Regions from separate parts of the Hyphomicrobium sp. 99 genome, predicted to be linked through region 1. Evidence: predicted binding sites of a transcription regulator. Region 1 holds the regulator's gene; the other holds the start of a gene.
What was found. The regulator LexA, encoded in region 1, represses DNA repair genes until DNA is damaged. The targets are predictions, from matches to a motif close to TGTTCNNNNTGTGTTCNG.
Positions count from the first base shown of each region.

Region 1 (6,082 bases):
CCATGAATGAGCGGCACGTGCGCAAATTCCGGAACGTGCCAACCCATGCCCTGATAGATCTGCGTCTGCCGCGCCGCGTTCGTCAGATGATCGGCGCCGCGGATGACGTGCGTGATCTCCATGTCATGATCGTCGACGACGACGGCGAGATTGTACGTGGGATTGCCGTCGGATCTCAGAATGATCAGATCGTCGAGATCCTTGTTCGGGAATGCGACGCGCCCCTGCACATGATCGTTGACGATCGTCTCGCCCTCGCGCGGCGCCTTGAGGCGAACCGCTGGCTTCAAGTCTTTCGGCGCATCCTTCGGATCGCGGTCGCGCCAGGGCGAAAGGAAGATCTGCGGACGCCCCTCGGCCTTTGCCTTCTCGCGCGCGGCATCGATCTCGGCGGGCGACGAATAGCAGTAATAGGCGGCGCCGCGGGCGAGCAGTTCGTTTGCAACCTCGCGATGGCGATCCGCGCGCGAAAACTGCGAGACGACGTCGCCGTCCCAGTCGAGCCCGAGCCATTTGATGCCGTCGAGGATGGCCGCGACCGCCGCCTCGTTGTTGCGCTCGCGATCCGTATCTTCAATACGCAGCAGAAAGCGTCCACCGCGGCCGCGCGCGTAAAGCCAGTTGAAGAGCGCCGTGCGCGCGCCTCCGATATGCAGATACCCTGTCGGAGAGGGTGCAAATCGCACGATGGGCGCACTCGGTGTAACGGTCTCGGACATTGACCTTTTTGCTCGCCTGCCATTGAGGGAATGAGGCTCCGCTCGTAGCATGTGAGGTGGGACAAGTTAAGAGGGCGGAAATTCCGGCCTTGGCTTGCAACGGGCAGGGGGCATGTCGGTCGAAGCGGCTGGGCTAGAGATCGGATTTCCGGCGCAACCGGAGCGTGGCCTCAGCCGCGCCGCGCTTCTGTTCGACGCCGAACGGGAAAGCTTTTTTCTTTGGGCTCCGGTTTGCCTCGGCGCCGGGATTGCGGCCTATTTCTCACTTTCCGTCGAACCGCCGACGATCATGGCATTCGCGCCCCTCCTGCTGGCGCTCATCCTGCGTTTGACGGTCCGAGCGGGAACACTGGCCGCAGCCATGACGACCGCTTTTGTATTGGCGGGAGCGGGCTTTGCAATTGCAAAGCTGCGTGTCGAAGCCGTCCGCGCCCCAGTCCTGACCAAGGCCCTGCATGGCGTCGAGATCACCGGCACCGTGACGATGGTCGAAGCAAAGATCCCGCGCGGCCAACGGCTCACAATCAGGAAGCCGACCATCGCAGGCCTGACAGCCGATCAAACGCCGGCCGTCATTCGCATCCGGACGATGTCCGCGCGTTCGCCCGCGGCGCCCGGAGATCGCATTCGCATCAAAGCGAACCTGTCGCCGCCTGCGAAGCCTCCGCTTCCGGGTGGCTTCGATTATGCCCGCACCGCTTGGTTCGATTCTGTCGGCGCGGTCGGATACGCATTCGCCGCGCCCGTCATCGAGGGGCATGAAGAGTCCGGCTCGCTTTCGCAGTGGTATCGTCAGACGATCGAAAGCGTCCGCCAGGGAATTGCCGCGCGCATTCGCCAAGCGTTGCCGGGAGAAACCGGCGAGATCGCGCTTGCGCTGATAACCGGAGAACGCGGCGGCATCACCGCTGCGACGAACAACGCCTTCAAGAATTCCGGCCTCTTTCACATCCTGTCGATTTCCGGCCTGCACATGGTGATTGCAGCTGGCGCCGTGTTCTATTCGGTCCGTCTCATGCTCGCCGCCGTCCCGCTGATCGCATTGACGCTGCCGATCAAGAAGATCGCCGCCGCATTGGGAATACTGAGTGCCATCGCCTATCTTGCAATTTCCGGCGGACAGTTCGCGACCGTCCGTTCGGCGCTGATGATCCTGATCATATTCGGAGCCGTGCTTCTCGATCGCCCCGCGTTGGCATTGCGAAACGTCGCGCTCGCGGCTTTTCTGATCCTCATCGTTTATCCCGAAAGCCTGCTGGACGCTGGCTTCCAAATGTCGTTTGCCGCCGTCACGGCGCTGATCGCATCGCACGAAACCTTGAGCAATTTCCTCGGACGTCAGTCGCGCCCGCATCCGGTGCTGAAGGTCGTGAAGTTCTTCGGCGAGATTATTGCCTCGACCCTCATCGCGAGCGTGGCCGTCGCGCCGTTCGCCGCCTACAACTTCCACCAGAGCCAGCAATATGCCGTGCTCGGCAATATGATCGCCATTCCGATCTGCAACATCATCGTCATGCCGTCGGCGCTGCTGGCGATGGTGCTGATACCGTTCGGGCTTGAATGGCTTGGACTGAAGCCGATGGGCTGGGGCATTGAAGGCATGGCCTGGTGCGCGAACAAGGTTGGCGCATTGCCGGGCGCCGTCGGCCACATTCCGGAAATTCCGGCGCTCGCCTTCGCCCTGATGCTCGCTGGCGGAATCTGGCTTTCGCTTTGGCAGACGCGCATTCGGCTTTTAGGCGCGGCTCTCGTGGTTCTTGGTCTGCTCCTCGCGCCGTGGATGCCGCGGCCCGATATCCTGATCGGCCAGAAAGGTCTGATCGCCGTGCGCGACACCTCCGGAAAGCTCTCCGCGCTGCCGAACAAAGGCTCGAAATACGATCTCGACCGCTGGCTCGAATATGACGGCGATGGCCGGACCGCGCGCGATGCGCAAAGCGGTGACGCATTCACCTGCGATGCGGCTGGATGTATCGCCCATGTCAAAGGCGCAACCGTCGCCGTTGCGAACCATCCCGCGGCCATCACCGACGATTGTCTGAATGCCGACGTGCTGGTCATCAATGACCCGAAGCCGGAGGACTGCAGCGTCCCGCGAACCATCATCGATGTCTTCGACCGGTGGCGAAACGGCGCTTATGCGCTCTACGTCGACCGGACCGATGATAGCCCGGAACCGCGCGTGCGCCTCGAAACGGTCGCCGCCCATCGCGGCGAGCGGCCGTGGAGCGTGATGCCGGAGCGCAAGTCGCTTGGATTGCCGAAGCCGCGCATCGTGGAGACGCCGGGGGGAGGGGCACCCCCGCCCGCAGTGGCACGCGCGACCGAAAACCCGGAATCAGATCCCCGAACCCTGGCCGAAGACGACCCGGGCGAGGGGCCCGAACCCGCGAACGACTGGCTCGACGACGCGTCCGCTGACGCGTCTGCCGCCAGCGACGCCCAGTAGCGCCAGCCTCAGTAACGCCTGAGCAGCCCGACGAGCCGCCCCTGAATGTCGATCTGATCCGGCCCGAAAATGCGCGTCTTGAATTCCGGATTGGCCGCCTCGAGCGCGATCGTCGACCCCTTCTTGCGCAGCCGCTTCAGCGTCGCTTCCTCGCCCTCGACGAGCGCGACGATGATGTCGCCGTTCTCCGCGTTGTTGCAGCGGCGGATGATGACGGTATCGCCGTCATGGATACCCGCCTCGATCATCGAATCGCCCTTCACTTCCAGGGCGAAATGCTCGCCGTTCGTTAAAATGTCGGGCGGCACGGCGATGTCGTGGGTGTGGTTCTGAATGGCGCTGATCGGCGTACCGGCCGCGATCCGGCCCATGACCGGGATCGAGACCGTCCGCGCGTCGATGACGTGCGACGGCGGCGGTGGCGAAACGCTCGCACGCGGCCCGGAGCCTTCGATCACGCTCGGCTGGAAACCGCGCTGCGGCGCGATCGAGGAAACGGAGGCGCCTGCCCCCGCGCTTTGATTGTCCGGAAGCTTGATGACTTCGATGGCCCGCGCCCGGTGCGGCAGACGGCGGATGAACCCGCGCTCCACGAGAGCCGTGATGAGCCGGTGAATGCCGGACTTCGACCTCAGATCCAGCGCGTCCTTCATTTCATCGAACGAGGGGGGCACGCCGCGTTCTTGCATGCGCGCGTGGATGAAAAGCAGGAGGTCTTTCTGTTTCTCGGTGAGCATCGCGTTTCGTCTCAAGCCTTCCATGGCTGTGCGAGCGCCGCTGGCCGAAACGCTGACCACCGAACGGCCACCCGCAGGATGACGGTACAAATCGTGTATGTACGCTACACGTTCTTGTCTCGTTCTGCAACCTCGCCCCAACTTATGCAACCCATCGTCGTGCGAATGAAGGGAGGAGTGGCACGAATGTCTCGGCCTCCACTGCGTCCAGCACGGGAACGACAAGTTCGGGCGGACAGCAGCAACTCTCGTCATCCCGGCGCAGGCTGGGATCCAGGCAACGTGAAGCGCACTCGCATGTGCTGTCCCCACGGAGCGACCCGCGTCTGACGTTTTGTTGAGGCTTGTCTGGGTGCCGGCCTTCGCCGGCATGACGGCGGTGGGGGAGAGCAAGCGCTCGCCCGGGATGACAGCAGGAAGCCCATCTCCGTAACAATTCTCGTCATCCCGGCGCAGGCCGGGATCCAGGCAACGTGCAGCGCACTCGCATGTGCTGTCCCCACGGAACGGCCCGCCTCTGACGTTTTGTTGAGGCTTGTCTGGGTGCCGGCCTTCGCCGGCATGACGGCGGTGGGCGGGGCTCGCTGCAGCCATAGCCATCCCTGCCGGCTGGGTCCCGGGTCTCGCAAGCGCTCGCCCGGGATGACAAGCGGGGTGTCGCGGGCGACGTATGAGGCGAACGCTCCAGTTCGAGCGCCTGAATTCCGCCGCCTCGCAGCCGTGCAAAAGCGCCGGAAGCCGTGCGACGGAAAGATGGTCGCCGCCGGTCCAACACCGGCGCAGCAATTCGATTTTCGGCCGTTTGGAGCGGGGCATCGTCGGGCCATGCAGGGTTGGTTCTCGCAGATCGTCATAGGCGTCATCGTCACCGTTTTGGGCACCGTCATCGCGAACGCAGTCACTGGCGGCCGCGCCGGCCATCACTTCGTCCCGAGCTTCCACGCCTCGTCTCGCCACTGATCTCTTCCGCACCGGCGGCCGGCTCCGCGAAAGCGGAGCCGTGTGCGCAATCAATAAGCACGAAGCGGACGGGTTCCGCGGCTGGGTCGTGCAGCAATGAAGTCTCGGAACCGATCCGCTCCGTGACAGACCGAGAACAGGGTCTCGAGCAGGGTCACTTTACGTCAGCGGGATGCTCCGCACACAGGCTTCTCACCCTGTGCGAACCTTGCCGATCGCCTTGTCCGGAAGCGCGCGTCACGCCCCGGGTCGGGCTGCCCCACCCGAGCCCGACGCAACGCCTTGCGCACGAACCCTTCGCCGGATGGGCGACGCGATTATGCGTGAGGAGGCGAGAGCGGGGATAAGTTTTTTTGAGTGGGGGGAATTGCAATTTGGAAAAGGAGGAATGGGGGCTGTACAGATGATCTGCTCTGAGAGAAGTTAACGGAATTGGGTGGGGTCGCGTTGTTGCGTTTGGGGGGCGTAAATATGTTCGAGGAACTTTTGCATTCGGTTTTTGAGCAATGGTCGCACGTCGCGGAGACGTTTTTTCAAGGAATTCAGGCCCCCAAAATATTGAGCTTTCTCATTCCGATCTTTCCGGCGGCCTACGGAGTGTTCATTAAATGGCGCAGCTCGGGATATCGTCTCTTGGACAGGATGGACGAATTCTTGGGGCGGCAAGAGAAGCGCTTGCAGGAGTCGAGAGAGTCCGTTGCGGGTCTGTTTCGTTGTCCTTCACCGGCTAGGGCGCTCGACGAGCCCACTTTTGACTCTCGCTCTGTCAGCAGATCGCTTCGCAAAATGAGTTGGGGCTTCGGAGCTGCGGCTGTCAACGACTTGCACGGAGCTATCGTCATCAGTTCCAATCAAGCTCGCCTTGCGCAGAAGCAACTGGAAGAATTCAAAAGTCGGCAAGCGCTTGCTCACCTCTTGCTGGGCGCAAAGGAAGCCTCAAGAAACTTACAAGATCCGGAAGGACGACGCGCTTCGCGAGAGGCAGCGCTTGAGCATTTTAATTCAGCAATTGAGATCAATAGTGGTGATGTTGATGCAATCGAATACGCCGGGATGATGCTGCTCGAACTAGCAAATCCCGCAGGCGCGCTGTCACGCTTCAATGAGCTGATTGCATTGCGCCAAGCGGACGGTGGGGTTTCGCTTGCCCGTGCATACCGTTTGCAGGCTACCGCTTTCGAAACTCTACCTTCGCCAGCGAATGCCAATGCAAACGC
Region 1 is NZ_KQ031382.1:1,585,658-1,591,739, forward strand. It holds gene gltX (glutamate--tRNA ligase) at 1-719, opposite strand, end outside; gene G359_RS07740 (ComEC/Rec2 family competence protein) at 832-3,168, shown strand; gene lexA (transcriptional repressor LexA) at 3,177-3,905, opposite strand; gene G359_RS07750 (hypothetical protein) at 4,560-4,865, shown strand; gene G359_RS07755 (tetratricopeptide repeat protein) at 5,337-6,082, shown strand, end outside.

Region 2 (6,082 bases), 840 kb from region 1:
CGTCAGGCGGTCGAACGTCAGCTTGCCATCGGGCTTCGGGTAAGCAATCGGCTTGTAATCGGCAGCGAGCCCCGTTGCCGCCGCATCCGTTTTGCCGTGCTTCAGCGTGAAGCCGAGACCGATGCCCGAAATGATTGTGTTGAGCCAAAGATCCGCGCCGCCAAGAGCGACACCGAGATAGGTGCCGAAGCGAGACCAGAGCGGCTTCATGTTGCGCACCGTCTTCAGGTCGCGTCCGATGTCGCCCGTGCGAACGGCTTTCTCGTAATCGTCGAGCTTATCGTGAGCGCGGCCGGCCGCGAGCGCGTCCGCGACCGCATCTGCGGCTGCGATGCCTGAAAGGATAGCGTTATGGCTACCTTTGATGCGCGGCAGGTTCACCATGCCCGCGGCACAACCGAGCAGGGCTCCGCCTGGGAACACGAGATCGGGCATCGACTGCCAGCCGCCTTCGGTGATGGCGCGAGCGCCGTAGCCGATGCGCTTGCCGCCTTCGAAGACATCGCGGATGGCCGGATGCGTCTTGAAGCGTTGGAATTCCTCGTATGGCGAGAGGTATGGGTTCTTATAGTTTAAGTGCACGACGAAGCCGACGGAAACGAGATTGTCTCCGTAATGATAGAGGAACGAGCCGCCGCCGGTGCGGCTATCGAGCGGCCAGCCGAACGTGTGCTGCACGGATCCGGGCCGATGCTTCTCAGGCGCGACCTGCCAAAGCTCTTTCAATCCGATGCCGTACTTCTGCGGCTCGTGGCCTTTCGCCAGATCGAACTGACGGATCAAAACTTTCGAGAGAGACCCGCGGGCGCCTTCAGCAACCAAAGTGTACTTGGCGCGCAGTTCCATGCCGCGCACGTAATTGTCCGACGGAGCGCCGTCGCGTCCGACGCCCATGTCGCCGGTCGCGATACCGGCGACCGCGCCGTTCTCATCATAGAGAACTTCGCTCGCGGCGAAGCCGGGGTAGATTTCGACGCCGAGTTCCGTCGCCTGCTCGCCGAGCCATCTGCAGACGGAACCAAGGCTCACGATGTAGTTGCCGTGGTTTTTCAGAAGCGGCGGCATCGGCCAGCTCGGCAGGCGAATATCGCCTTCCGGGCCGAGCACGCGAAACACGTCCTCCGTCACGGGCGTCTCGATGGGAGCGCCGCGTTCCTTCCAATCGGGGATGAGGCGATTGATGCCAATGGGATCGATGACGGCGCCCGAAAGAATGTGGGCTCCGACCTCGGACCCCTTTTCGACGACGACGACGGAGATATCGGTGCCTGCTGCGGCGGCTTTCTGCTTCAACCGTATGGCAGCTGAGAGACCCGCGGGCCCGGCCCCGACGATGACGACGTCAAAATCCATAGCCTCGCGCGGCGGCAGCTCGGCCTCGTCAGCGGACATCTTTACCTCGATGGATTGCTAGAAAACCATTTATGCTCGATTAGGTCCCGGCATCGAAGGCGTCAAGCGACCGGTGCACATGGCAGAAGTCCTCCGCGAAGCCCGGCAGCGCGCGACCGCGTGCATTTGTGTTGCTACGCCTCTATTCTCGTGACCGATGGTGAAATCGAACGCTCAGGACGAAATGCTTTCGCTGCTCAATTGGTTGCAAACCATGGGCGTGGACGCCGCTGTGGACGATACAGCGCATGACTGGCTTTCGCGCGGAAACGACGCGCCGGGGGCGGCATTCCCTTGGCCGGACCTCCGCGATCAGGGACCTGGGAGCAAATCCGGGCCCAATGCCGTCCGCGCGGACACGAGGCAAGCACCGCCTCGACCTAGAGCCTCAGGAAGCACGGGGTCGCCCGACGCGGCCCGGCCGCGCGCCGTCACGCCGCTCGGTGCGAGCGAAGCTGAGACTGGTGCGCGACGCATCGCACGTGCGGCAAACTCGCTTCCGGAACTCGAGGCGGCGCTGCAGAACTTCGACGGTTGCGGGCTGAAAGCCACCGCCACAAAGCTCTGTTTTTACCGAGGTTCGCCGACGAGCGACCTGATGATCATCGGTGAAGCGCCGGGCCGCGACGAGGACCTCGCCGGCAAACCGTTCGTCGGAAAAGGCGGGCAGCTTCTCGATAAGATGCTGGCCGCGATCGGACGCACGGAGGCCGACGTTCACATCACCAACGTCGTCTATTGGCGGCCACCGGGCAATCGCACACCAACGCCGCAGGAGACGCTTGCGTGCCGCCCGTTCCTCGAACGGCAGATCGAACTCGTATCTCCGAAGATCGTGGTTGCAGTCGGCGGCTCGGCGGCGAAGGAAATTCTGGGCGTAACGGAAGGCATCATGCGGCTCAGAGGCAAATGGCGAGAGATTACGATCGGCGACCGGAAAATCCCGGCGATCGCGACGTTGCATCCTGCCTATCTGCTCCGGACGCCGGCTGCGAAGCAGCTCGCGTGGATGGATTTGTTGCAGATGCTATCAAAGCTTTAGAGCTTCACGAGGACCGTCATGGCCGGCATCGACCCAGAGCGTACATTCGTCCCTGTCAGGATCGCCATCCTGACGATGTCCGATTCACGCACGATCGCGGAAGATACGTCCGGCGATTATCTGGAACGCGCGATCGGCGAAGCTGGGCATGTCGTTGCCGGGCGCCAGCTCGTGAAGGACGACACGGCCCTCATCAGAAGCATCGTCCAGGGGTGGATCAACGATCCTTCGGTCGACTGCGTGATCACAACGGGCGGCACCGGCTTCACGGGCCGCGACGTCACGCCGGAAGCGGTGAAGCCGCTGTTTGAAAAAGAGATCGAAGGCTTCGCGATCCTCTTTCACATGCTGTCATTTCAGAAGGTCGGCACGTCGACCATTCAATCGCGCGCTTGCGGAGGCGTATCGCACGGGACGTTTATTTTCTGCCTGCCCGGATCGACGGGCGCATGCCGCGATGCCTGGGATGGGATTTTGAAATTGCAGCTCGATGCCCGCCATCGTCCGTGCAATTTCGTGGAGATCATGCCGCGGCTCGAGGAGCATCGTAAGGCAGGTTGAGAGGCCTTAAGGCGCCGTTTCGATATTTCCGTGAAGGCGCGCAATCATGCTGATGGGCAAGCCGACGCCGTAAAGCATTTGGCAGATCTGATTGCGAAGAGAACTCAATAAATATCCGTCGCGTTTGTATCGCTCGGCCGAGGTCACGGCGTTTGCGTCCAGCATTGCGAGGCGGCTGCGGCCAAGACGCCGTGCGAGATCGATGTCTTCCATGATCGGCAGATTTTTGTAACCGCCGACGGCATCGAATAGTTGGCGTGGGATCAGCAGACCCTGATCGCCGTAGGGAACGCGCAAGATCTTGCATCTCAGGTGAACGAGGCGTTCGAGAACACGCGGGGCAATGCCTTTGTCGTCGAGACGGAACGTGAAAGCGCCCGCGGCCATCGGACGTTCACCGCGGTCGACGCGGCGCATGAAAGCCGTTGCGCTACGTTCCCATCCATCTTCGAGAACGGTGTCGGCGTTGAGAAACAGAAGCCATGGGAAGCGTGCCATTGCGGCGCCTTGGGCGAGCTGTCCGCCGCGCCCCGGAGCACTGACGACGACGTCTGCGCCTGCCTGATCCGCGACCTCAGCGGTACTGTCTGTCGACCCACCATCGACCACGATGACCTGCTTGACGATGCCGTCCACGGCTGAGGGAACCAACGCAGATAGCGTCACCGCCAGCGTTTGCTCATCATTGCGTGCAGGGATGATTACCGAGATCATTTCCATTTCCTGGCACGGCCGGGAACCTGCGGCAAGGCGCGCCAAGTCGCGGGGCTTAGCTAAAGACGGCCGCGTCAGCTGGGTTTTGTTCTTTATTTGTTCCAAGAATGCTGGTAGGCAACGGTGGAGCTTCTGAGAACGCGTTCCGAATATGGCTTCAAACAGAGACCTTTCTGATTTTCCGGCGATGCCGGACGTCGTCGATTCCGAGCGCCGCCGCGGCCGGGGCGCGCGCTCGAACAAGACTGGACGCTTCGAGAGCCAAGCGCACGAAGAATTCGACGATGGATGGGAGACGCTCGGTGATCTCGAAGCTTTCAAGACCGAGGTCTTCGAGGACACCAGCAAGACGATCATCTCGCACAACGACAGTCCCGACATTTCATTCGACAGTTCGATAAATCCCTACAAGGGCTGCGAACACGGCTGCATTTATTGCTACGCGCGGCCGACGCATTGCTATCTCGGACATTCAGCGGGTCTTGATTTCGAGACGAAACTCTATGCGAAGCCCAATGCGGCTGCGCTCCTGGAGCGGGAACTCAAAAGGCCGGGCTACAAGCCCGAGACAATCGTGATCGGCGGCAATACCGATCCCTATCAGCCGATCGAACGGGAGCGCAGGATTACGCGATCGATCCTGGAAGTCATGGCAACGGCCAATCATCCGCTCGGCATCATCACGAAGTCGGCGCTTGTCGCCCGCGACATCGACATCCTCGGGCCGATGGCCGCGAAGAATCTGGCACGCGTTGCGGTTTCGATCACGACACTCGATCGTCACGTTGCGCGCGCAATGGAGCCGCGCGCCGCGACGCCATCGAAGCGGCTCGAAACCGTGCGGCGGCTCGCCGATGCCGGAATTCCCGTGACCGTCATGGTCGCGCCGATCATTCCAGGGCTGACCGATCATGAAATCGAGCCGATACTGGAAGCTGCGCGAGACGCCGGTGCGCGGGAAGCGGGCTACGTGCTGTTGCGCTTGCCTCTCGAGATCAAAGATCTCTTTCGCGAGTGGCTTCGAGAAGAATTTCCGGACCGTGCCGATAAGGTCATCTCGCTGCTCCGTTCGATGCACGGCGGCCGCGATTACACGGCGGATTTCGGAGTCCGCCAGCGTGGCCAAGGGCCTTACGCGACACAGATCGGCCTACGTTTCCGGCTCGCAAAGAAGCGGCTCGGTATCGGCGAGGAGCGCGTTTCGCTTCGAAAAGATCTCTTCATCAAGCCTGGAAACGGTGGACAACAACTCAGTCTTCTTTGACAGGCGGTCAAGCGCGATGACCAAACTGGCGAATGAGAATCGCCGATTCGCGCATAAAGCCGACGTTCGAACTCGAGGCCGCAGAGCATCTGCTCGGCTTCCGGCCGATCGCCGGCGTGGATGAGGCGGGACGAGGACCGTGGGCCGGACCTGTCGTTGCGGCAGCCGTCATCCTCAATCCAGATAAGATCCCGGCGAATATCGACGACAGCAAAACGCTCGACGAAGACTCTCGCGCTTATCTCTACCGGCGCATCATGAAGGTCGCGGTCGTCGCGGTCGGCGTGGCCGATGTCGAGCGGATCGATCGCGAGAACATTCTCGGCGCCACTCTGTGGGCGATGGCTCAGGCCATCGGCCAGCTTGCCGAGGCTCCGAAGCTGGTGCTCGTCGACGGCAATAAGGCGCCGAGAGTTTCGATGGCGACGCGAACGATCGTCAAAGGCGATACCAAATGCCTTTCGATTGCAGCAGCCTCGATTGTGGCGAAGGTCACGCGCGACCGTCTGATGATGGAGATGGCGCGCGATTTTCCCGGCTACGGCTTCGAACGCCACAAGGGGTACGGCACGCCTGAACATCAGGCGGCGATCGACAAGCTCGGCGTCTCCGCGGCGCACCGGAGATCGTTCAAACCCGTGCAGCTTGCACTCGGCCTCGGACTTGGGTTTGCCGACGCTTAGTCCGCAAGCGGCTCAAGTTGCACATCGAATCGAAAAATATAAATCGCTTGCGTGTGTCGAACGAGTATTCACGAGCGCTTCCGATCATGTACAAAGCTCTCCGGCCCGCGCTGTGAGTATCAGGCGCGAGCGATTTGTAATTCGTAGCGTAGCAGGTTCAGTACATGGGTTCGCGTCGCGTCAAAGTCCGCTCGCAGAGCGGAAAGATTCTCGTTGGTGATTGCATCGCCGAGCTGAAGAAGCTCCCAACCGCTAGCGTCGATCTCGTCTTCGCTGATCCGCCGTACAATCTGCAGCTCGCCGGCGATCTCATGCGCCCGAACAATACGAAGGTCGACGGCGTCGACGACCAATGGGACAAATTCGACGACTTCGCGGCCTATGATTCATTTTGCCGCGCATGGCTCACCGAGTGCCGCCGCGTGC
Region 2 is NZ_KQ031382.1:743,269-749,350, reverse strand. It holds gene G359_RS03910 (electron transfer flavoprotein-ubiquinone oxidoreductase) at 1-1,392, opposite strand, end outside; gene G359_RS03905 (uracil-DNA glycosylase) at 1,550-2,434, shown strand; gene moaB (molybdenum cofactor biosynthesis protein B) at 2,453-2,995, shown strand; gene G359_RS03895 (TIGR04283 family arsenosugar biosynthesis glycosyltransferase) at 3,002-3,709, opposite strand; gene G359_RS03890 (PA0069 family radical SAM protein) at 3,861-4,973, shown strand; gene G359_RS03885 (ribonuclease HII) at 5,006-5,656, shown strand; gene G359_RS03880 (site-specific DNA-methyltransferase) at 5,821-6,082, shown strand, end outside.
Region 2: the regulator LexA is predicted to act here: its motif matches at 3,796-3,813, upstream of G359_RS03890 (PA0069 family radical SAM protein).